2 regions of the Viridibacillus sp. FSL R5-0888 genome follow, and region 1 is predicted to be linked to the other one. Evidence: a T-box and tRNA genes for the amino acid it is inferred to sense, from the RefSeq annotation. Region 1 holds a T-box; the other holds one or more tRNA genes.
What was found. A T-box is a leader RNA that pairs with one kind of tRNA and senses whether it is charged. The one in region 1 lies ahead of serS (serine--tRNA ligase), so its partner is inferred to be a tRNA-Ser.

Region 1 (11,841 bases):
TTTTACAGGTACTCCTGCTCTTAATTTATATTTGCTGGATAACTTACTCTTGTACCCATAGAAAAACACCTCCAAGTTGTCTTAGGTAATACATACCTGTTTTTCAACTTAAGGTGTTTTTATTTGTCTCAAACTATGGGGTCAGTTCCCAGTCAATAAGAGGAGTCTTTTTTGTTTTACAAAAAATTTTAATATTTGAATTTTCTAATCAGTAAAGCGGTGAAACAGAACATTACCTCCAAGGTGTTTCAGTTTTGTGCTCAATCATTTGTAATACTTTCGGTTCAATCTCTTTTAATCGTTGTTCCATTGTATGAGAGTTTTTAGGAATTTCTCCATTTTCTTCACCTTGAATCTGCAGGATAATCTGTGCTTTCGCAATGACCTCAAACACTTGTTGTGTGGAAACATTTTTAGATGATGCAATTTCAACAACCGATTTTCCAGTTGCTAATTCTTGTTTTAATTCTGCCCCATTCATATTTAATAAAGAAAATAGGTCCTGATTATTTAAAAAGTTATCAGCATAGTAATCAGGCTGACCATCACTTGTAAAAAAAGCCTCATCAGTAAAACTAAATTCAGTTGGTATTTTTTTGCTTTCTTGTACTTTTACTTCTTGTTTTGTTGTTTCATTCGATTGTTTGTTAACTATTTGTTCCGCTTTTACTGCCTCATCTTTCTGAATTTGTGTAGCATAGGCACTTCCAGTTCCTACTAATAATGCTGTTGAAATACTAAGTACAGTGAATAAATTCTTTTTACCCATTTAAATTCCTCATTCCATTGTTTTATTTGCCTTACAAAAACGATTATAGTTGGACAATGTTAAGATGAAGTCAAGACGGTATCAATTGGAAATAAAGTTTTTTGTTTTTGCGTAATTTTAACCAAAAGACTGCGATTAACTTACCATAATGATCTTCGTTTGCAGGCGTTTTTGCTAATGTTAGCGAAATCACAATTTAAGGTAATGGATCACCAATCAATGATATTTTCAAATACCAAATTACATATACTTTCGACGTATAAGTAAAGAAAAATGCCCGACTGTTGGACTACCGTCCTTCAGCCGGGTTTTCTTGTTTTTAAAATCAATTTTTTTGTCCCTACTATATCTTTTTCATCAAAAAATTCAACGTAATGTTTCAATAATAATTATTCTGTAACTTCTTCTACTAACTTGCCCCTTTAGTTGAATAAAAAAAGAGCTGTCGTAACAGCTCTCGATCTTTTACTTCAAATGTTTGTTTCTATCTATTTTCATACGTTTAAAGATAAAAAAAGACCTTAGATATAATGTTTTTTCTAACTTGTTTGTTCAACTAAAGCGCCCGATTGCGGAATAGTGGAAATTGCGAAAGAGCTGCAAAATGTCATTTCTAAATTTTTTCTAATGCACCCCATCCTTTATTATAGTAACATCTTTTTTAGTCCCGCTAAATTTCCTTTAAGAAATAAAGCATTTTTTCAATTCCACGACGTTTACACCACCCGATACTATTAAAAGCACCTGTAAATCGATAAAAAGGCAATACAATTACCTGTTAAAGGATATCTAAAATAGCTTTTACCCGTTATTTATTTTGGTGCAATTATTTCTTTACCACCCATGTATGGTCTTAAAACTTCAGGAATTACTACGCTTCCATCAGCTTGTTGATAGTTTTCTAGGATAGCGGCAACTGTACGACCAATGGCAAGACCTGAACCGTTTAATGTATGAACATATTCTGGTTTTGCATTTGGCTCACGACGGAAGCGGATATTCGCTCGTCGTGCTTGGAAATCCTCAAAGTTAGAGCAAGAAGAAATTTCACGGTACATGTTTTGTGCAGGAATCCAAACTTCTAAATCATATTTCTTCGCTGAAGTAAAACCTAAATCAGCTGTACACATTTTTAGCTTACGATATGGTAAGCCTAGTAATTGCAATACTTTTTCCGCATGATTTGTTAATAGCTCTAATTGTTCGTATGATTCCTCTGGTTTTACAAAGCGAACTAGTTCTACTTTGTTGAACTGATGTTGACGGATTAAACCACGTGTATCACGACCTGCAGATCCCGCTTCTGAACGGATGCACGCACTATAGGCAGCAAAACCTTGTGGTAAATCCTCAGCCAGTAAAATTTCATCACGATAGAAGTTTGTTACAGGTACCTCTGCCGTTGGAATCATGAAATAATCTGTTTCCTCTAATTTAAATACATCTTCTTCAAATTTAGGAAGATTTCCAGTACCCGTCAAGCTATCACGATTAACAATGACAGGTGGTAGCATTTCCTCATAACCATGCTCCTCTGCATGTAAATCCATCATAAATGTCATTAATGCACGTTCTAAACGAGCTCCAAGCCCGCGGTAGAATAAGAAACGGCTACCTGTTACTTTTGTACCTCGTTCAAAGTCAACAATCTTCAAATCTGTAGAAAGATCCCAGTGTGCTTTAATGTCAAAATCAAATGTTGGAATTTCACCCCAAGTATATTCTTCTACATTGTCGTCTTCTGTTGTCCCTACTGGTACAGATTCGTGTGGAATGTTTGGCAAGCGCATCATCATATCTTTAAAGCGCTCTTCAACATCATTTAGTTGAACATCTAGCTCTTTAATTTCATCGCCTACATGACGCATACGAGCAATAACTTCATCTGCATTTTCCTTGTTGCGTTTCATAATTGAAATTTGTTCAGATACTTTATTTCGTTCTGCTTTTAATTCTTCTGTTTTAGCAATTAACTCACGACGCTTTGCATCTAAATCCTCAAAGTCATCTAAGTTGCCTAAATCTTCATTACGTGTTAATAGCATTTCTTTAATTTCCGCGAAATTATCGCGTACGCGTTTAATATCTAACATAGTCATACCTCCAGTAGTTTAATGTCATTGCATCCGTTAAGTCTTGGTGTAATTGCGTTGCAAGCTAAACTCGAATAGCTCCGCTTAGAATCAAAATAAACACAAAAAAGCCCCCATCCCTAAAAAGGGACGAGAGCTACCCGCGTTGCCACCCTAATTGATTAGGCATATACCTAATCCACTTATTTCATAACGGCATTTCAGCCGGCTACAGCCTACTTACATTACTTCGACTGTGCAACTCCAGGACGGATTCACAAGTGCTTCTATCAGCTTCCACCAACCGCTGACTCTCTAAAAAAAACGTGCTTGCTACTACTTCCCATCATCGTGTTCAGTTATTTAAATTTTAACCATACTGTACTATATGAAAACAGATTTTGCAAGTCATACCATAAGATACAAAATATTCTAGAATTCTTGAATCACCGGTTAATTCCGGATGAAATGCACAACCCAATAAATGACCATTTCGCGCTAAGATAATTTTCCCCTCATATTCAGCGAATTTCAACATTTTTACCGACTGCTTTAATATGAGGAGCCCGAAGTCTTCAATGGAAAGGTCAGAATAAAACAATTGAATGTTTTCAATATAGTTATAATTCATCTAGAATACCCCTTTTAGTCACTTTCTATTGTTTAGTTTAAGGACAACACTTCACAATCTTTATAGTGATATTAACATAAATATCCAATAAAAAAACATCTCACCTCTAAGAAATCTATAGAGGTGAGATGTTTTTAATCAAACTTTATTATAAATAATCAATCTTTTTTTCAAAGCTACACTTTACGTATTTTGTATAAGTACTTATTTGAATTTAGCTTTGTACTGCAAATAAGAAATCTCTCCTATAATTAACAAAAAAGATCGACTCCTTTAAGGAGTCGATCTTTCACTTTAAATGTTCGTTTGTTTTTATAACTCGTTTATTGAACTAAAGCACACCCTTTTCTCCTACAATCATCAGGAAACTGTTCTCTGATGATTGCTCATTGAGGACTAGTCTTTGGAGTAATTTATTTATTCTTCATTTGTTGCGATTACTCGTGGTTCCGTCGCACTATTTGATGCATCAGTAACTCTAACTGCATTTCGTTCTTTGCCTTTATTTGTTGCGATTACTCGTGGTTCCGTCGCACTATTTGATGCATCAGTAACTCTAACTGCATTTCGTTCTTTGCCTTTATTTGTTGTGATTACACGTGGTTCTGTCGTACTATTTGGTGTATCAGTAACACTAACTGCATTTCGTTCTTTGCCTTTATTTGTTGTGATTACACGTGATTCCGTCGTGCTATTTGATGTATCAGTAACACTAACTGGATTTCGTTCTTTGCCTTCTTTCAACGTTGGTGACTCTTGGCCAGTTGCCGCAAGACGGTCATCCTCTAATGACTAATGTACATGCGAATGCTGTTTCTAAAACCGACTTTTTCTTTAAGGTCATAATGGACACTATCCTTTCTTCAATCCCGTTTTTACTAAAATGATTACAAAGCGACGTAACCGTATAGGTTTCATCTGCCATATTGATGAGAGATAGTGCATATGCTGACTTTGCCTTATCTCCAAATTGTCTAATAACCCTTTCGTCGCAAGAGAATTCAATGTCTCTGTTTACTAAAAAATACATAAGCCAAACTAATGGAAAATACAAAGTAATAAACTGATAATAGTTAAGCCTGAGTTAACACAAACTGTGAAATAAAAAAAGTTACCTTTTAGCAACTTAGGAGTGAAATCCATTAATTATATTTAGTAAGCCAATCAATTAATTGATCATAGTTACTTGAGAACATTGCGTTGTCTTTTGTATTAGACTGTTCAAGGTGAGTTAATATATCCCCTTCTTCTAATAAAAAAGCGACTGCGATAGTGTTCTCTAAAATATTATTAGCGAACAATTTGTCTTTCCACAATTTTTGTACAGAAAAATGTTCTGGAGTATAACCTTTACGATTAATTAACAACTTATACTTTTTTCCTTGTCTAATAAATGAATAGCACGTTTTTTCAAATGAATTAAACCATGCGTTTACATCTGCAAGGGTTATGTAACCTGTCAAATTAGTAATAATAATATCTTCAGAAATGGATGTACTTATATTTTTAACATTCAATTAAAAAACAACTCCTTTTTATTAGTATAAACCAAATTATGGAAGTTTGTAGAAATTTTAATTTTGCACAGTTCGAAGACCCTACGCTTGTTGAACTAAACTGCCCCTTTAGTAAATAAGAAAAAAGAGCCTCGTATTGATAGCTCAACGACCTTCTACTAAATCCCCGTTAGTAAAAAATTAATTGATATCTCCTGTAGCTTTAGAAAAAAGATTGATCAAAAAGTTTCCTTCAACCTTTATTTAACAGCAAATGCAAAAACTCCATTTTGAAAAAGGATTGTTCAAAATGGAGTTAATTTTTCTAACTAAGTATGAGATTTTTAAAAAATATTTTGATCATTTTCTACTAATGTTACTAAACAGTGGTGCCCTTTTGTTGAGTTCAGATTCATTCGATACAATCCTTTTACATCTAACTCTTCTGCTTTTTCGTCTATCGCATGTTGTTTCATTCCGTACTCTAATTTCCATTCTGCTTCATTTTCTTGCATATGGATTTTCACTACTTTCGTGGAAATCCGTGTCTATTTACACTCCACGCTATAATCAAAACAACAAGCAGCAACATCAACAGCACTCCTGGAAATGACTGTACACCAACAATCTCTAGCAAAGCACCACCAGCAACTGCTAAATTCCATTCAGTGGTATTAATAGGCATTACGACATCAACACCTTCTTCACCGCTTGCATAAGCAAGTGCAGTTTGCAACAGGGTGGCTGCACCTCCGAAAGTAAGTCCCAATAAAGCCACTGCCGAATAAACGATGGATACCGATGTGGCTTCCACCCATAGTACTGCGGCTACCAGCTCAAAACCGAGCAGACTAATCAATACAAGTAGTCGCATTGCCTGTTCATTCTACAACAGTACCATCTTAATAGTATTGATAAGCATCCCAATGCAGCGCTTAAAATTGGTTTATCCGGAGGCGAATTGTTAAATTCCTTATTAGCGGTTATTCAATTGTTTTGTGGCGGTCTTTCTTGAACAATTTTGATAATCCTTCGTAGACAACCGGTACGATAAATAACGTTAAAATTGTTGATGTAATTAAACCACCGACAACAGTAATTCCTAAGCCTTGCGAGATAATTGAGCCACCTGAGCTGCTGCTTAGAGCTAATGGTAATAGCGCGAATACGGTTGCAATCGCCGTCATTAAAATAGGACGTAAGCGCGTTTCAGCGGCATCGATTAACGAATCACGCATCGTTTCGCCGGCAAGTTCGTTATGAATAACGCGGTCGACGAACACGATGGCATTCGTGACAACGATCCCAACGAGCATTAAAATACCGAGCATAGACGATACAGTGAATGATTCGCCAGCAATAAGTAAGCCAAGAACGGCACCGATTAGTGTAAATGGTAATGAGAAGAGAATCGCAAACGGTGCTAAACCTTCTCGGAATGTGACAACTAAAATGAAATACACAAGGAAAATGGCCGCAATAATCGCTAAGCCTAATTGTGTGAATGTTTCTTGGATATCTGCAGATGTACCGCCTTGTTCAAGGGTTACACCTTTGGTAAAGTCGATATCGTTGACTTCTTTTTTAATACGAGTTGAAATCGCAGAGACGTCATCACCCTTAATGCCGGCAGTAACTGTTGCGTATTCTTTATTATCCTGACGGCTAATTGATGATGGTGTTGTTGATTTGTCGATTGATACTAAATCAGACAGTTTCTCCGTACCCTGCTGCGTCGTAATATCTTGTTTTAAGAAGGCTTTCATCGTTTCAAACGTTTTGCTGTCGTCTTGTGCAACGATAACATTTAACGTATTGTCGCCATCTTCAAGCGTTGTGACGATCGTATCACCTGTCGCTTGCATTAACATTGGTGATAATTGGTTAGCTGTTAAGCCATATTGTTTTAGTGCTTTTTCTTTCAAGTTAAATGTATATTGTGGATAGGAATCAGATACGCTTGACTTTGCATCTTTTAATCCTTTGTCGTCATTTAAAACGTCTTCGATTTGAAGGGCAGCTTTTTCGACTTTTGCACGATCTGTACTACTAATCGTGTAGCTCACTTCGTTTGAAGAACCGGTCATCGACATGTCTTGTTGCTTCCAAGTCCCTTTATGACCGAATGATTTTAAATGATCGAACAGTTTTTGTTGTTTGGCATCTAAGTTTTTCATATCTTCATTGAAAATGATGTATAGCATCGAGCCAGAGCCTGCCATCATTGACATCGCATCTGGTGAAGCAGAGCTTGATGTGATTGATGATTGTACGAGTGTGACGTCGCCTTGTTTTGCGATGTATTTTTCCGCTTCTTTCACGGATTTATTTACTTCGTCATCTAATTCTCCAGTCGCTGGTGTGTACGTCGTAATCATCGTCATTTGTTGATCGCTACCAAAGAAGCTAAAGCCCACTTTCGGTAATAGCGCGACAGAGCCGATTAAAATAACGAGCGCAATGACTAATGTAATAATTTTGTGATTTAATGCGGCATTTAACATTTTACCGTATCGAATGGCCATACGACTATGTTTTTCTTTACTGCCGACTTTTTGTTCTGGTGTAGCTAAAATTTCTTTTTTGAACATTGTGTGCGCCATAATTGGTACGACTGTAATGGCCACGATTAACGATATGCCAAGAGCAATAGCCATCGTTATTGCAAATGGACCGAATAATTCAGCGACCATACCATCGATAAAGATGATTGGTGTGAATACCGCGACCGTTACTAATGTAGATGACAGAATCGGTTTGAACATTTCTGTCGTAGCAGACGCGATTAATTGACGACCACGTAACGGCTCGTTTTTATCATACATGCGTCGGTAAATGTTTTCGACAACGACAATCGAGTCATCGATTACACGTCCGATAGCTACAGTTAACGCACCGAGTGTCATCATATTTAACGTCATATCGAGCGATTTAATGATGGCAATCGATGTTAATAATGATAGTGGAATCGAAACGATTGAAATGATTGTTGAGCGGAAGTTACGTAAGAAGATTAGAATGACTAATACGGCGAAAATCGCACCGAAAATTGCTTTTTCAAGCATCGTATTCACAGAATCTTCAATTGGTTGACCTTGGTCGCTCGTAATATCGATATTCATATCGATATTCGCTTTTTCTAAATCTGTTATTTTGTCTTTCACAGCGTTGACAACATCGACCGTATTGGCGTCTTGTGTCGCTGTAAGTTGAATTGAAATTGCATCTTTGCCGTTGACGCGTGAAATAGAGTCGTGGTTTTCGACTTTTTCAAGTGTAGCCACGTCTTTTAATTTCACTGTTTGAACGCCAGCAGAAGCGGCTTGACCAGCGTCAGTATGCGCTTGGCTTTGTGCAGCGCCTGCACTTGAACCAAACACGATATCCATGTCGTTCAACTGTTTAAGCGATGTCGCTTTATCGTTTACGACAATCGATTTTTTCGTGTCATCTAATGTGTAAAGGCCAAGCTGATTTGTAACGTTTTGACCTTGAATTGCTTGGGTGACAGCTGCAGCTGTAGTGCCAAGCGCTGCTAATTTGTCTTCATCATACGTCAATTCAATTTCGTATGCTTCTTGACCTGTTACCGTTAATTGACCAACACCGTCGATTTTCTCAAGTGCGGTTTTCACATCATCTTCAACGAATTGAGTAGCTGTTTTTAAATTGCCATCTTCGCTAGAGACGCTAAGTGCTAAAATAGGCATCATGCTTGAGCTAAATTGCATGATTGTTGGTTCGTCGACACCTTCTGGTAAGTCGACCGATTTGAAGGCTTTTTCAAGCTTAGTTTGGGCCTTATCTAAATCGGTGTCGTAGTCGTAATTGACTGTCAGTGATGCAACGTTTTGAGACGATTTGCTGTTGACGCTATCGACGCCTTTAATAGAGGAAATCGCATCCTCGAGGGGCTTCGATACATCGTCGGCAACTTGCTCAGGGGTGGCATTCGGATAGACCGCTGATACGCTTAATGTCGGTAATGAAATGTTCGGAATGGATTCGTATTTAATCGTCGTTGACGCAAAAATACCCCAGACAATCAGTAAGACCGTCAAAATCCACACTGCTAGTTTGTTACCAATCATAAAATCAATAATGTGCTTCAATGTTTTCATCCTTTTCTTTATAAATTGAAGGGCAAACCCTTCGATAAGGACTATCATAAAAAGCGAATGTTAACTCAATGTTACGTAATCGGAAAATAATAAAAAAAGAAGCAACCGATTGGACTGACCTAAATATTTTAGACAACATAAAAAAGCACTTTGGAGGTGCTTTTGAATGGACAAAAAACGTGTATATTCATATGAATTAAAAATGATGGCAATTGAAAGAAGGTTAGCGGGTGTACCGAAAAAACAAATTCAAGAAGAGTTAGGAATCAAAAATGATACACAAATTGAAACATTCACTGTCTCATTTTAGTGAGTCAGTACCCGATTAGTTGGTCGCTTCATTTTTATGCGGTAAAATAACGGTTACTCGTAAGCCACGTTCATAATTTTCAAGCTGGAATGTACCATGATGTTTTCGCACAATATTTTCGACGATTGATAAGCCAAGGCCATTGCCGGTCGATTTTTGATTTTTGGCCTTATAAAAAGGTTCTTTAACGCGATCTAGTTCGGGTTGCTCAATGCCAGGTCCTTCGTCCTCTAGTTGAATCGTGTAATGTTCACCATCACTGCGCAATGTAAGCCCTAACTTACAATTTTCCGGCGTAAAATGAATCGCATTGTTAATTAAGTTGTACCATACTTGATAGAGCAGTAACTCATCTGCTTCAATGATACTGCGCTCGATTTGTACATCAAACTCAATCGCTTTGGTGGCCCAGTGCGGCTCAAGTGAAATGATAACTTGGCGTAGTTGCTCTGCTAAATCGAATGTTCGTTTTTCGAGTGGTTGCGTACCATTTTGCAAGCTCGATAGTTTCAGTACATTACGACTTAGTTGCGATAAACGGGCGCTTTCATGCTCGATAATTCGTAAGTAATAAAGCTGCTTCTCGCGCGACATTTCCTTTTGTTGCAACGCTTTTGTAAAGCCTTTGATCGAAGTCAAGGGCGTTTGGAATTCATGCGAAATATTCGACACGAAATCTTTTTGCGACTGTAGCATTTTCTCTAAGTCATTCGACATCGTCCCGAAGCTTTCGTACAACTGGTCAATTTCATTCGAATAGTTTTTCGTATGTTTAAATGTGAAATTTCCTTTTGCAAACTGCGCGGTATATTCCTTCAGCTTGCGAATCGGGCGCACGATTTGAATCGACGTAAAGATATTTAAGCCGATGCCGACGAAGAGCGTAATCTTTGATAATAAAATAAATGCACTCTTCAGCATATTTTTAAAAATCGTCTGTTTCAAAATAAACTGTAAATATTTCGTGTCACTATGAATTTCAATAGGATAGATATACACTAAATCTTTCGACGTGTCATCGCCTTCTACTGCCTGGCCTTCGCGAATTTTTTTCTTCGACACATTGCTTAGTAGCGGCGAATTTTGCAACGTCTCCATCGATTGATAACTGATATTCGTCAATGAAAATTGGAATAGCTCATTTTGGAATGCATCTTCTGATAGTTGTTGTTCTTCAACCGATTGCGCAATTTTTTGCACATTGTTACTAATTTGCTTCGCAATATGGCTCGGTATCACTTGAAACGTAATAAATATCGCAATACATAAGCTAATCGCTAGCGTAATAATAAAGTTTAACAATAGGCGTGTCGTGAGATTATTCATGGCGTTCACCTAAGCGATAGCCGATATTACGCAGCGTCTGAATTTCGAGTGGGATAGCGAGACTCTCTAAACGCTTGCGAATTTTCCGAATATGCACATCGACTGTACGCTCCGTTCCTTCGTAATCAAGGCCCCATATTTTTTCGAGTAAATGGTCGCGTGTAAATACTAGCTCGCAATTCGTTGCAAATAAAAATAATAACTCAAATTCCTTTAGTGGCAATACTTCGCTTTGCAGGCCGTCACTTAGTGTGTAGTTTTTCCGATTAAGTGTAAAATCACCGAGCTGAATTTGTTGATGCATCTCAACGTTTGCACGGCGCAGCAATGCTTTGACACGCACCACCATTTCAACGGGATCAAACGGTTTCGTTAAATAATCGTCGGTGCCTGCGTGGAAACCTCGCACTAAATCTTGTTGCTCCGATTTCGCAGTAATCATGAGCATCGGCACGTTGGAAAACGCCCGGATTTCCTTGCTCAAACTATAACCGTCCATGCCGGGCATCATAATATCGGTAATGACACAGTCGACCGGATTACCAAGCATAAATTCGAGGGCCTCTTGCGCAGATTCTTTTTCAATAACTGTAAAGCCTTCATCTTCTAAATATAAGCTAATCAATGCGCGAATTGATTGTTCGTCGTCCACGACAACAATTTTCACCATAACGTTCACCTCTTCATCTCTTCATCTCTTCATCTCTTCATCTCTTCATCTCTTCATCTCTTCATCTCTTCATCTCTTCATCTCTTCATCTCTTCATCTCTTCATCTCTTCATCTCTTAGTGTAAATTATCATGCGAATGTTAACCAAATGTTACGTCGACAAAACTATAAGGCATTTTCGAGTTTACTGATTGTCGATTGTAAAGATTTTATTGATTCCAATTTATCTATATTTGATACGTTTTCCATTTTAGTACTTTCCTTTTTTCGTTTCTAAATTATTTTACTGATATTTGATAAATGGTTAAGAACCACTCGGAATATCTTAATATAAATAACTAACTCTCTTTGAGAGGGATTCTAAACAAACTGGACCATTGTTGAACATAAATTAAATAACACTCTTCAACTAACCTATATCGCTTCAATAGTATTACTTCAAGAAG
Region 2 (11,841 bases), 2.0 Mb from region 1:
GCGATAACATATATAATATCGCGAGGGCGCATAATACGACAGTCGCGACGATTGTTGCGCTTAATGAAATTCCAGATCCAGATGTTCTAGTTGTTGGGCAAGCGCTTGTATTACCTGAAACGCCAAATCCAAATCGCCCTACAATCGATACTAACGGTTATGTCGAATGGTATACAGCTGAAATTCCAGAAAGTTTAATAGCTCAGCTGAGAAGACGTGCACCACTATTAACTTATATGATGCCATTTTCATATGAAGTACGACGTGATGGCACTCTTACACCGCTAGATTGGGGAAGTATACCAGAGATAGCGAATGCAAATCAGACGGCAACAGCCATCGTATTAACAAATATAGAAAATAACGCTTTTAGTGATACATTAGCACATACTATTTTAAACGATACTACATTACAAGACTTAATCATTGGAGCAGCTTTAAAAGAGGCCTCTAATAAAGGGGCAAAAGATATTCATTTAGATTTTGAGTATTTGTTAGCTGAGGATAAGGGACGTTACGTTGATTTTTTGAACAGGTTCAGACAAAGAGCTCATGCTCAAGGATTAACGATTTCGGCAGCAGTCCCTCCCAAAACAAGTGCAAATCAGCCAGGAAAGTGGTATCAAGGGCACGACTATAAAGGGATAGGTGAAGCGGTTGATTTTGTTGTCATTATGACATATGAATGGGGATATAGCGGAGGTCCGCCAATGGCGGTATCACCAATTGGTCCAGTACGCCAGGTGTTAGAATATACTATAACCGAAATACCTGCTGATAAAGTAATGATGGGACAAAATTTATATGGATATGATTGGACATTACCATATAAAACAGGAAATCCGCCCGCAAGAGGATTGAGCCCTCAACAGGCTGTTGCTCTGGCAAGAAACCAAAATGCGGCGATTTCGTATGATCCAATAGCTGAAGCGCCATTCTTCCATTATTGGAGTGATGGGGTAGAGCATGTGGTGTGGTTTGAAGATGCACGTTCTATTGAAGCGAAGTTCAATTTGCTGAAGGAATTAAAGTTAAGGGGTATAAGTTATTGGCATATGGGTTTTGCCTTCCCTCAAAACTGGGCACTTTTACAAGAAATGTTCCACGTGAAAAAACGGTAATATTTAAACCTTCAGTTGATACTGGGGGTTTTTTTGCACACATTGATGATATTAAAATTTAGGGTATAAGTTACTTTTTATAAAATCACCTGTACTTAACGAGTCACTTCTGCTTTTCTTATTACTATGATAAAATGATAAGCACTGACTAAAAAAGACGATGAAGGGGGACTTCTGATGCCTGTACCGTTTATCACGGTTGAGGGGCCAATTGGCGTCGGAAAAACGTCACTTTCTAAAATAGTTGCTGAGACTTTTCAGTTTCACTTATTGAAAGAAATCGTGGACGAAAATCCGTTTTTAAATAAATTTTATGAAGACATTGATGAGTGGAGTTTCCAAACAGAGATGTTTTTCTTATGTAATCGCTATAAACAATTAACAGATATAAAGAATCATATACTATCGCATGAGAAAGCTGTAGTTGCAGATTATCACATTTTTAAAAATTTAATCTTTGCTAAAAGAACATTAAAAGAGTCTGAATTTCACAAGTATGAAGAAATATATCGGATATTAACTGCAGACATGCCATGTCCAAATGTAGTGGTTTATCTGCATGCAAGCGTCGATACTTTGATGAAACGAATTGCCATGAGAGGTCGCGAATTTGAAAAAATGATTTCAAGAGACTATATGGAGCAGCTCGTGACGGATTATCATGTATTTATTGAACGATTTGAAAAACAAAATCCAGATATTCCGGTATTACGAATAAATGGCGATGAAATTGATTTTGTGAAAAATCCATCAGATTTACAAAAAATCTTAAGAACTGTTGAAGAAACATTAGAAAAAGGGAGTTTCGAGTCATGAATTTAAGAGAAAAATACGGCATTCCTGCTAATGCAGTTATTACAATCGCGGGAACAGTAGGTGTCGGCAAATCGACAATGACAAAGGCGTTAGCAAATGCATTAAATTTCCGTACGTCATTTGAAAAGGTCGATTCGAATCCATACTTGGACAAGTTCTACGATGATTTCGAAAAATGGAGCTTCCATTTACAAATATATTTCTTAGCAGAACGTTTCAAAGAGCAAAAACGTATTTTTGAATATGGTGGTGGCTTTATTCAAGATCGTTCAATCTATGAGGACACAGGAATTTTTGCTAAAATGCATGAAGAAAAAGGCACGATGAGTAAAATTGATTATGAAACATATAAAAACTTATTCGATGCAATGGTTATGACACCTTATTTTCCACATCCAGATTTGCTAATTTACTTGGAAGGGCCAATTGAAGATATTTTATCGCGTATAGAAGAACGTGGTCGTCCGATGGAACAACAAACACCAAAGGATTATTGGTATGAAATGCACGGACGTTATGAAAACTGGATCGACAGTTTTAATGCATGTCCGGTATTACGTTTAGATATCAACGACTACGATTTGATGAAAAATCCAGATACAGTAGAAGTAATTGTGGAACGTATTAGTCACTTTATGGAGCAGACATCACATTTACGTCGTAAATAATCGGTTAAAAAAGACTGTCATTTCAATGACAGTCTTTTTTATAGCAATAAATAATATGTTTAAAATTACTATAAGAAATGGAGGAATATAATCATATATAGGTGCATTATTTTATATTTTTAAATAAGAGGGGGTGCACTTTATGAGGGTAGCAATTTACTGTGGATCTAAGATGGGGAGGAATTCTATATATGCTGAGAAAGCTATAGAGCTCGGTAAGTTTTTGGCTATACATGGTGTTGGGGTTGTTTATGGAGGATCAATTGTAGGTCTAATGGGTAAAGTGGCAGATGAGGTATTAGCTCATGGAGGAGAAGTAATTGGTGTTATGCCTACTTTTATGCAATGGAAAGAGGTTACACATCAGGGGTTATCAGAATTGGTTTTTGTAGATACTATGTATGAGCGTAAGGCTAAAATGGGGGAGTTAGCAGATGCCTTTATCGCATTGCCAGGTGGCGCGGGGACAATGGATGAGTTTTTTGATGTACTAACACTTTCTCAAGTAGGCCAGCATTCGAAAGCTGTATGCTTATATAACATCAATTCTTATTATGATTTTCTTCAAGCACATTTACAACATACTGTGGATGAAGGCTTCATGTTAAAAAGTCAGCAGAGGAAAATCGGTGTTGTAAGTTCGCCTGAAGAGCTCTTACTATTTATTAATCAATTTGATAAATAAAAAAAGAAACAAACATAAATGTTTGTTTCTAAAATTTCTGACTATATGTATTAGAGAAAAAATTCGTCACTTTAGCAACGAATACAATCTCAATATTATGCGCGTGTTTTTAAAAATAAAATGGAGGAGGAAGAGGGATTCGAACCCCCGCGCGGTATGACCCGCCTGTCGGTTTTCAAGACCGATCCCTTCAGCCAGACTTGGGTATTCCTCCGAAGAAAGTATGTTGTTGTCTTTCTGACAAGTAATACTTTATCATGTATTAAATATCTCGTCAACACTTTTTAATAAAAAAATTAAATTAATATTTAAAAGGTCTATTTTACAGAATTTTTTAAAGTGAAAAGTATTTTAATTAGAAGGTGAAAAATCGCTTGAAATAAGATATTAATCGATCTTAGGACTATTCTTTTGTTAATTGTAATATTTCGTTTCATGCTTTTATATTGATTTTTTTCATTATTCTTCGTATACTAATAGATGCCGTGCTAGGTGGGAAGGTAGCGGTGTCCTATAACTCGCAATCCGCTCTAGCGAGACTGAAGTCCTTTTCTAAGGCTGTCCGTATGTTTGGTCTGCCTTTTGCACGTAGTGTTGACGATTGGGTCCTACGCAATGCGTACCCGCGAACCATGTCAGGTCCGGAAGGAAGCAGCATTAAGCGGCTTATCGCATGTGCCGTAGGGTTGCCTAATCAGAGCTAACGACAAAAGTAACGCTTATGTACGGCTGTCGAAGGAAGGTGCACGGCATTTATCGTGCAAATTTCAAACTCATTCGTCGTTTTCGGCGAATGAGTTTTTTATTTTATCTAAAGGTATCGGCGGCTTTAATCAGCGCTCTTATGGTATAATAAATACATTCAACTAATCGGCAAAAAAGGAGAGGGAAACGTTGACGTATCAAGCTTTTTATCGTGTGTATCGCCCGCAATCATTCAGAGAAATGTCAGGACAGTCGCATGTTAAACGGACCCTCCAAAATGCTCTCCTTGCCAATAAAACTACGCATGCTTATTTATTCTCTGGACCTCGTGGTACAGGGAAAACAAGTACAGCGAAAATATTTGCAAAAGCATTAAATTGTGAGCATGCACCAACTGAAGAACCGTGTAATACATGTGCAACGTGCATTAGTATCACAAATGGGTCACATCCTGATGTCATTGAATTTGATGCTGCATCTAACTCTCGCGTGGAGGAAATGCGTGAGATTATTGAAAAAGTACGTTTTGCACCTGCAAGTGCCCGATTTAAGGTGTATATCATCGATGAAGTCCATATGTTATCTACAAGTGCATTTAATGCTCTACTTAAAACTTTAGAAGAACCGCCTGCGCATGTTGTATTTATATTGGCAACGACGGAGCCGCATAAGCTGCCAGCGACTATTATTTCACGTTGTCAAAGATTCGATTTTAAACGACTTTCTTCTATTGATTTATTGGAACGTATGAAAATCGTTTTAGAAGATATAGAACTACAATATGATGAGCAAGCGTTGAAGGTCATCGCTCAATCTGCTGCCGGAGGTATGCGAGACGCATTGAGTATGTTGGATCAAGTTGTATCTTTCAGTGGAGACAAGTTAACGCTAGAGGATGCTCTATTCGTGACAGGGTCTATAAGTCAGGAAGTCTTCTATGATTTAGCAAAAGCATTAGGAGATAAAGATATTGCACAAGTATTAGCGCTTTTAGAAAAATTAATAAGTGAAGGAAAAGATGCGGTGCGTCTATCAGAAGATCTCATCACATTTTTCCGTGACCTATTACTAATTCAAACAGCCCCTGATTTAGAGGATCTACTTGAGCTTGCCTCGTCAGATGAAAAGTTCAAAACTTTAGCCAACCAATTTACAACGGATACGTTATATGGATATGTTGATATCCTTTCGAAGACGCAACAAGAAATGCGTTTTTCACATCATTCCAAAATTTACTTAGAGACTGCTTTACTGAAAATGGCGCAATTCGCTCCAGGTCAACCCATCACTCAAGCCACTATTCAAGAAAATAGTCCAATGATGACGCAATCTACCGGCGAATCACCTAACGTTGCAGACCTTGAATCGAAAATTGCCTCTTTAGAACAAATTGTTCTGCAACTTCAACAAGGTGGCCAACAGCAACGTAATGCAGCACCTGCTCAACAACGACAACGACCAAAAGTGGATAGTGGTATGAAAATTAATGTTGGTCGTATCCAAGAGGTACTTAAAGTAGCAACGAAAAAAGATTTGCAAATGATAAAATCAGCGTGGTCTGATGTGCTAAATCAACTTCAAAAATCGCAATCAGCACTTTTGGAAGACGCTGAACCTGTGGCAGCATCTTCTAATGCGTTTGTGTTAAAATTAAAGCAGGGAGTTTATTGCACGATAGGTACTAATAATGGTACATTTTCAGCGATGTCTACAATCTTACAACCATTAACAGGTGTGGCCTATGAAATCGTAGTAGTGCCCGAGGATAATTGGCTGAAAATACGTGCAGACTTCATTCGTCAGCATGGTCTGGACAAACAGGTGCATTCATTAGAAGAAACACCTGCAGATAATGTAAACGAAATGACAGAACCTCTTTTTGTAGAGGAGCGAATTCCTTCAGAGGATCCGCTTGTCGCAAAAGCAGAGGAGCTTTTTGGTAAAGGTTTTGTAGAAATACTAGAAGAGTGAATTTTAATTATTTTGAGGAGGAAACTAATATGCGTGGTATGGGAAATATGAATAACATGATGAAACAAATGCAAAAAATGCAAAAGAAAATGATGGAAGCTCAAGAAGAACTAGCTGTTCAGGTATTTGAAGGTGTAGCTGGTGGTGGTATGGTGAAAGTAGTTATATCTGGTGAGAAGAAAGTGACTGACGTAATTCTTGATGAATCAGTAGTAGATCCAGAAGATATCGAAATGTTACAAGATCTAATTATCATTGCTACAAACGAAGCGATTAAAAAAGTAGACGAAACTACAAATGCTACAATGGGACAATTCACGAAAGGTATGAACCTTCCCGGCATGTTCTAGGAGGAATTGATATGCATTATCCTGAACCGATATCAAAATTAATTGATAGTTTTATGAAATTGCCAGGTATCGGGCCGAAAACCGCGGCTCGACTGGCGTTTTTTGTGTTAACAATGAAGGAAGATACTGTCCTATCATTTGCAAAAGCATTAGTTGATGCTAAACGTAACTTAACTTATTGTTCAGTTTGTGGTCATATTACTGATGTGGATCCATGTCATATTTGTCAGGATAAACAGCGTGATGCTTCAACGATCTGTGTTGTTCAAGATCCTAAAGATGTGATAGCCATGGAAAAAATGCGTGACTATCACGGCTTATATCACGTGCTTCATGGTGCAATCTCGCCAATGGACGGTATTGGCCCGGAAGATATTAATGTACCTACATTGTTGAAAAGATTACAAGATGATCAAGTACAGGAATTAATTTTAGCTACAAACCCTACTATAGAAGGTGAAGCTACTGCAATGTACATTTCGCGCCTAGTAAAACCATCGGGTATACGTACAACTCGTATAGCTCACGGTTTACCTGTAGGTGGCGATTTGGAATATGCTGATGAAGTAACTTTATCAAAAGCGTTAGAAGGAAGACGTGAACTGTAAAGTAAGGGGCGAACATGATGTTTTTTCGTAAACAAAAGCTACGTCAAGAATTTGATGAGAAGTTAGTGGTTCTAATGAGAGAAACCAAAGAAGACTGGCAGCAGACGCAAGAGATTGAAGGTTTACTAGATGATTATGATCTAGATACAATCGCGCAGCGTAAAATTGCTGAAAGTAAACACTTCTATCTATTTAAAGAAGCGCGTATTCGAAAAATCTTATTAAGAAAATGAATTAAAAACAGCATCCCAATCATATATTTCACTACTATCATAAAAGGAGTGGGATATATATGATGTGGAAACCGATTGTTGGTTTCGTAGGGGTGTTGTTTTTTTTCTTCCTATTAATGAGAACAAGAAAGCATTGGGGTAAAGCAATTGAGTGGCTATCAATTTTTTGGTTTCGTATAGCATTTTCTTTTGTACTACTGTTCGCACTACACTATTTATTAGGTTTTGCAGGATTGTTTGTTCCTATTAACTTTTTCTCTAGCTTGTTGGTTGCACTATTAGGTATACCAGGAGTAGCCTCTGTATTAGCAATTTCAATCTACTATAACTTTTTTTGAAAAACACTTGCGCACGCTTATAAAGCGTGTTATATTAGTTAAGTTGCTAATTTAAGTAACAGATCAACTAAAAAAACAATCTTAAAAAGTTGTTGACAACGAGAAGTGAAGTTGATATAATATAAAGGTTGCTACTAAAACTAAGCAACTTGTCAGGACGATAACTAAAAAAGAAATTTTTTAAAAGTTATTGACAACGAAATGTTATCCTGATATAATATTAAAAGTCGACTAGACATCGACCGAATACAATGAACCTTGAAAACTGAACATGCAAGACGTTAATCAATAAATGTTTTTGAACATCAACTCTGTTGGTGGATCAAAACAAAAAATAGATATCATCTTCGGATGATACGCTAGCAAAGCTAATGAGCTTTCAAACTACTTTTATGGAGAGTTTGATCCTGGCTCAGGACGAACGCTGGCGGCGTGCCTAATACATGCAAGTCGAGCGAATGATGAAGAAGCTTGCTTCTTCTGATTTAGCGGCGGACGGGTGAGTAACACGTGGGCAACCTACCTAGTAGATTGGGATAACTCCGGGAAACCGGGGCTAATACCGAATAATCCATTTTGTCACATGGCAAAATGCTGAAAGGCGGTTTCGGCTGTCACTACTAGATGGGCCCGCGGTGCATTAGCTAGTTGGTGGGGTAATGGCCTACCAAGGCAACGATGCATAGCCGACCTGAGAGGGTGATCGGCCACATTGGGACTGAGACACGGCCCAAACTCCTACGGGAGGCAGCAGTAGGGAATCTTCCACAATGGACGAAAGTCTGATGGAGCAACGCCGCGTGAGTGATGAAGGTTTTCGGATCGTAAAACTCTGTTGTAAGGGAAGAACAAGTACGTTAGTAACTGAACGTACCTTGACGGTACCTTATTAGAAAGCCACGGCTAACTACGTGCCAGCAGCCGCGGTAATACGTAGGTGGCAAGCGTTGTCCGGATTTATTGGGCGTAAAGCGCGCGCAGGTGGTTTCTTAAGTCTGATGTGAAAGCCCACGGCTCAACCGTGGAGGGTCATTGGAAACTGGGAGACTTGAGTGCAGAAGAGGAAAGTGGAATTCCAAGTGTAGCGGTGAAATGCGTAGAGATTTGGAGGAACACCAGTGGCGAAGGCGACTTTCTGGTCTGTAACTGACACTGAGGCGCGAAAGCGTGGGGAGCAAACAGGATTAGATACCCTGGTAGTCCACGCCGTAAACGATGAGTGCTAAGTGTTAGGGGGTTTCCGCCCCTTAGTGCTGCAGCTAACGCATTAAGCACTCCGCCTGGGGAGTACGGCCGCAAGGTTGAAACTCAAAGGAATTGACGGGGGCCCGCACAAGCGGTGGAGCATGTGGTTTAATTCGAAGCAACGCGAAGAACCTTACCAGGTCTTGACATCCCAATGACCGCTCTAGAGATAGAGTTTTCCCTTCGGGGACATTGGTGACAGGTGGTGCATGGTTGTCGTCAGCTCGTGTCGTGAGATGTTGGGTTAAGTCCCGCAACGAGCGCAACCCTTGATCTTAGTTGCCATCATTTAGTTGGGCACTCTAAGGTGACTGCCGGTGACAAACCGGAGGAAGGTGGGGATGACGTCAAATCATCATGCCCCTTATGACCTGGGCTACACACGTGCTACAATGGACGATACAAAGAGTCGCTAACTCGCGAGGGTATGCTAATCTCATAAAATCGTTCTCAGTTCGGATTGTAGGCTGCAACTCGCCTACATGAAGCCGGAATCGCTAGTAATCGTGGATCAGCATGCCACGGTGAATACGTTCCCGGGCCTTGTACACACCGCCCGTCACACCACGAGAGTTTGTAACACCCGAAGTCGGTGAGGTAACCTTTATGGAGCCAGCCGCCGAAGGTGGGATAGATGATTGGGGTGAAGTCGTAACAAGGTAGCCGTATCGGAAGGTGCGGCTGGATCACCTCCTTTCTAAGGATAATTACGGAAACAGATCTTGGATCTGTCGATTAACGTCTTGCGTTCAGTTTTGAAGGCTCATTGTAAAATGATCTTCAAAACCTTGTTCTTTGAAAACTGGATAAAACGACATTGAAGCAAATTAAGTAACACATTTTTTATTATTAAGTTTTTTAGGCTTAATAACTAACTTTTAGGTTAAGTTATTAAGGGCGCATGGCGGATGCCTTGGCACTAGGAGCCGAAGAAGGACGGCACTAACACCGATATGCTTCGGGGAGCTGTAAGTGAGCTTTGATCCGGAGATTTCCGAATGGGGGAACCCACTGTTCGTAATGGAGCAGTATCTTGACGTGAATACATAGCGTCTTGATGGCAGACCCAGGGAACTGAAACATCTAAGTACCTGGAGGAAGAGAAAGAAAAATCGATTCCCTGAGTAGCGGCGAGCGAAACGGGAATAGCCCAAACCAAGAGGCTTGCCTCTTGGGGTTGTAGGACACTCTATATGGAGTTACAAAGGAATGAGTTAAACGAAGCGGTCTGGAAAGGCCCGCCAGAGCAGGTAACAGCCCTGTAGTTGAAAGTTCATTCTCTCTTGAGTGTATCCTGAGTACGGCGGAACACGTGAAATTCCGTCGGAATCTGGGAGGACCATCTCCCAAGGCTAAATACTACCTAGTGACCGATAGTGAACCAGTACCGTGAGGGAAAGGTGAAAAGCACCCCGGAAGGGGAGTGAAATAGATCCTGAAACCATGTGCCTACAAGTAGTTAGAGCCCGTTAATGGGTGATAGCGTGCCTTTTGTAGAATGAACCGGCGAGTTACGATTACATGCGAGGTTAAGTTTTAGAAGACGGAGCCGCAGCGAAAGCGAGTCTGAATAGGGCGAATGAGTATGTGGTTGTAGACCCGAAACCAGGTGATCTACCCATGTCCAGGGTGAAGGTAAGGTAACACTTACTGGAGGCCCGAACCCACGTACGTTGAAAAGTGCGGGGATGAGGTGTGGGTAGCGGAGAAATTCCAATCGAACCTGGAGATAGCTGGTTCTCTCCGAAATAGCTTTAGGGCTAGCCTCGTGATAAAGAATCCTGGAGGTAGAGCACTGTTTGAACTAGGGGTCCATCCCGGATTACCGAATTCAGACAAACTCCGAATGCCAGTGATTTATGCACGGGAGTCAGACTGCGAGTGATAAGATCCGTAGTCAAGAGGGAAACAGCCCAGACCACCAGCTAAGGTCCCAAAGTAATTGTTAAGTGGAAAAGGATGTGACGTTGCTTAGACAACCAGGATGTTGGCTCAGAAGCAGCCATCATTTAAAGAGTGCGTAATAGCTCACTGGTCGAGTGACGCTGCGCCGAAAATGTATCGGGGCTAAACAATTCACCGAAGCTGTGGATGGACATCTTAGATGTCCGTGGTAGGAGAGCGTTCTAAGTGCTGTGAAGTCAGACCGGAAGGACTGGTGGAGCGCTTAGAAGTGAGAATGCCGGTATGAGTAGCGAAAGACGGGTGAGAATCCCGTCCACCGAATGACTAAGGTTTCCTGAGGAAGGCTCGTCCGCTCAGGGTTAGTCGGGACCTAAGCCGAGGCCGATAGGCGTAGGCGATGGACAACAGGTTGATATTCCTGTACCACCTATTTACCATTTGAGCAATGGGGGGACGCAGTAGGATAGGGTAAGCATGCTGTTGGTTATGCATGTTCAAGCAGTGAGGCGTGAAATGAGGCAAATCCCATTTCTATAACGTTGAGCTGTGATGACGAGGACGTATGTCCGGAGTTCCTGATTTCACACTGCCAAGAAAAGCCTCTAGCGAGGTAAAAGGTGCCCGTACCGCAAACCGACACAGGTAGTCGAGGAGAGAATCCTAAGGTGTGCGAGAGAACTCTCGTTAAGGAACTCGGCAAAATGACCCCGTAACTTCGGGAGAAGGGGTGCTCTAGTAGGGTGAAAGCCCGAGAGAGCCGCAGTGAATAGGCCCAGGCGACTGTTTAGCAAAAACACAGGTCTCTGCAAAACCGTAAGGTGACGTATAGGGGCTGACGCCTGCCCGGTGCTGGAAGGTTAAGAGGAGTGCTTAGCGCAAGCGAAGGTGCGAATTGAAGCCCCAGTAAACGGCGGCCGTAACTATAACGGTCCTAAGGTAGCGAAATTCCTTGTCGGGTAAGTTCCGACCCGCACGAAAGGCGTAACGATCTGGGCACTGTCTCAACGAGAGACTCGGTGAAATTATAGTACCTGTGAAGATGCAGGTTACCCGCGACAGGACGGAAAGACCCCGTGGAGCTTTACTGTAGCCTGATATTGAATTTTGATACATCTTGTACAGGATAGGTAGGAGCCAGAGATTCCGGAGCGCCAGCTTCGGAGGAGGCGTTGGTGGGATACTACCCTAGATGTATT

Region 2: it encodes a tRNA-Ser, which carries the amino acid that the T-box ahead of serS (serine--tRNA ligase) is inferred to sense. The anticodon was not compared.

Annotation. Positions count from the first base shown of each region.
Region 1 is NZ_JBBPAU010000001.1:2,025,652-2,037,492, reverse strand. It holds gene MKY02_RS10140 (hypothetical protein) at 233-769, opposite strand; gene serS (serine--tRNA ligase) at 1,582-2,862, opposite strand; T-box leader at 2,985-3,200, opposite strand; gene MKY02_RS10130 (hypothetical protein) at 3,212-3,472, opposite strand; gene MKY02_RS10125 (hypothetical protein) at 3,890-4,216, opposite strand; gene MKY02_RS22005 (M56 family metallopeptidase) at 4,251-4,526, opposite strand; gene MKY02_RS10120 (hypothetical protein) at 4,615-4,989, opposite strand; gene MKY02_RS10115 (hypothetical protein) at 5,313-5,483, opposite strand; gene MKY02_RS10110 (hypothetical protein) at 5,495-5,737, opposite strand; gene MKY02_RS10105 (efflux RND transporter permease subunit) at 5,952-9,089, opposite strand; gene MKY02_RS10100 (hypothetical protein) at 9,256-9,399, shown strand; gene MKY02_RS10095 (sensor histidine kinase) at 9,415-10,725, opposite strand; gene MKY02_RS10090 (response regulator transcription factor) at 10,718-11,395, opposite strand.
Region 2 is NZ_JBBPAU010000001.1:31,711-43,551, forward strand. It holds gene MKY02_RS00125 (glycosyl hydrolase family 18 protein) at 1-1,121, shown strand, start outside; gene MKY02_RS00130 (deoxynucleoside kinase) at 1,299-1,937, shown strand; gene MKY02_RS00135 (deoxynucleoside kinase) at 1,934-2,605, shown strand; gene MKY02_RS00140 (LOG family protein) at 2,748-3,290, shown strand; tRNA gene MKY02_RS00145 (tRNA-Ser) at 3,412-3,504, opposite strand; RNA gene ffs (signal recognition particle sRNA large type) at 3,774-4,040, shown strand; gene dnaX (DNA polymerase III subunit gamma/tau) at 4,185-5,966, shown strand; gene MKY02_RS00160 (YbaB/EbfC family nucleoid-associated protein) at 5,996-6,316, shown strand; gene recR (recombination mediator RecR) at 6,328-6,924, shown strand; gene MKY02_RS00170 (YaaL family protein) at 6,942-7,157, shown strand; gene MKY02_RS00175 (pro-sigmaK processing inhibitor BofA family protein) at 7,217-7,495, shown strand; rRNA gene MKY02_RS00180 (16S ribosomal RNA) at 7,885-9,437, shown strand; rRNA gene MKY02_RS00185 (23S ribosomal RNA) at 9,622-11,841, shown strand, end outside.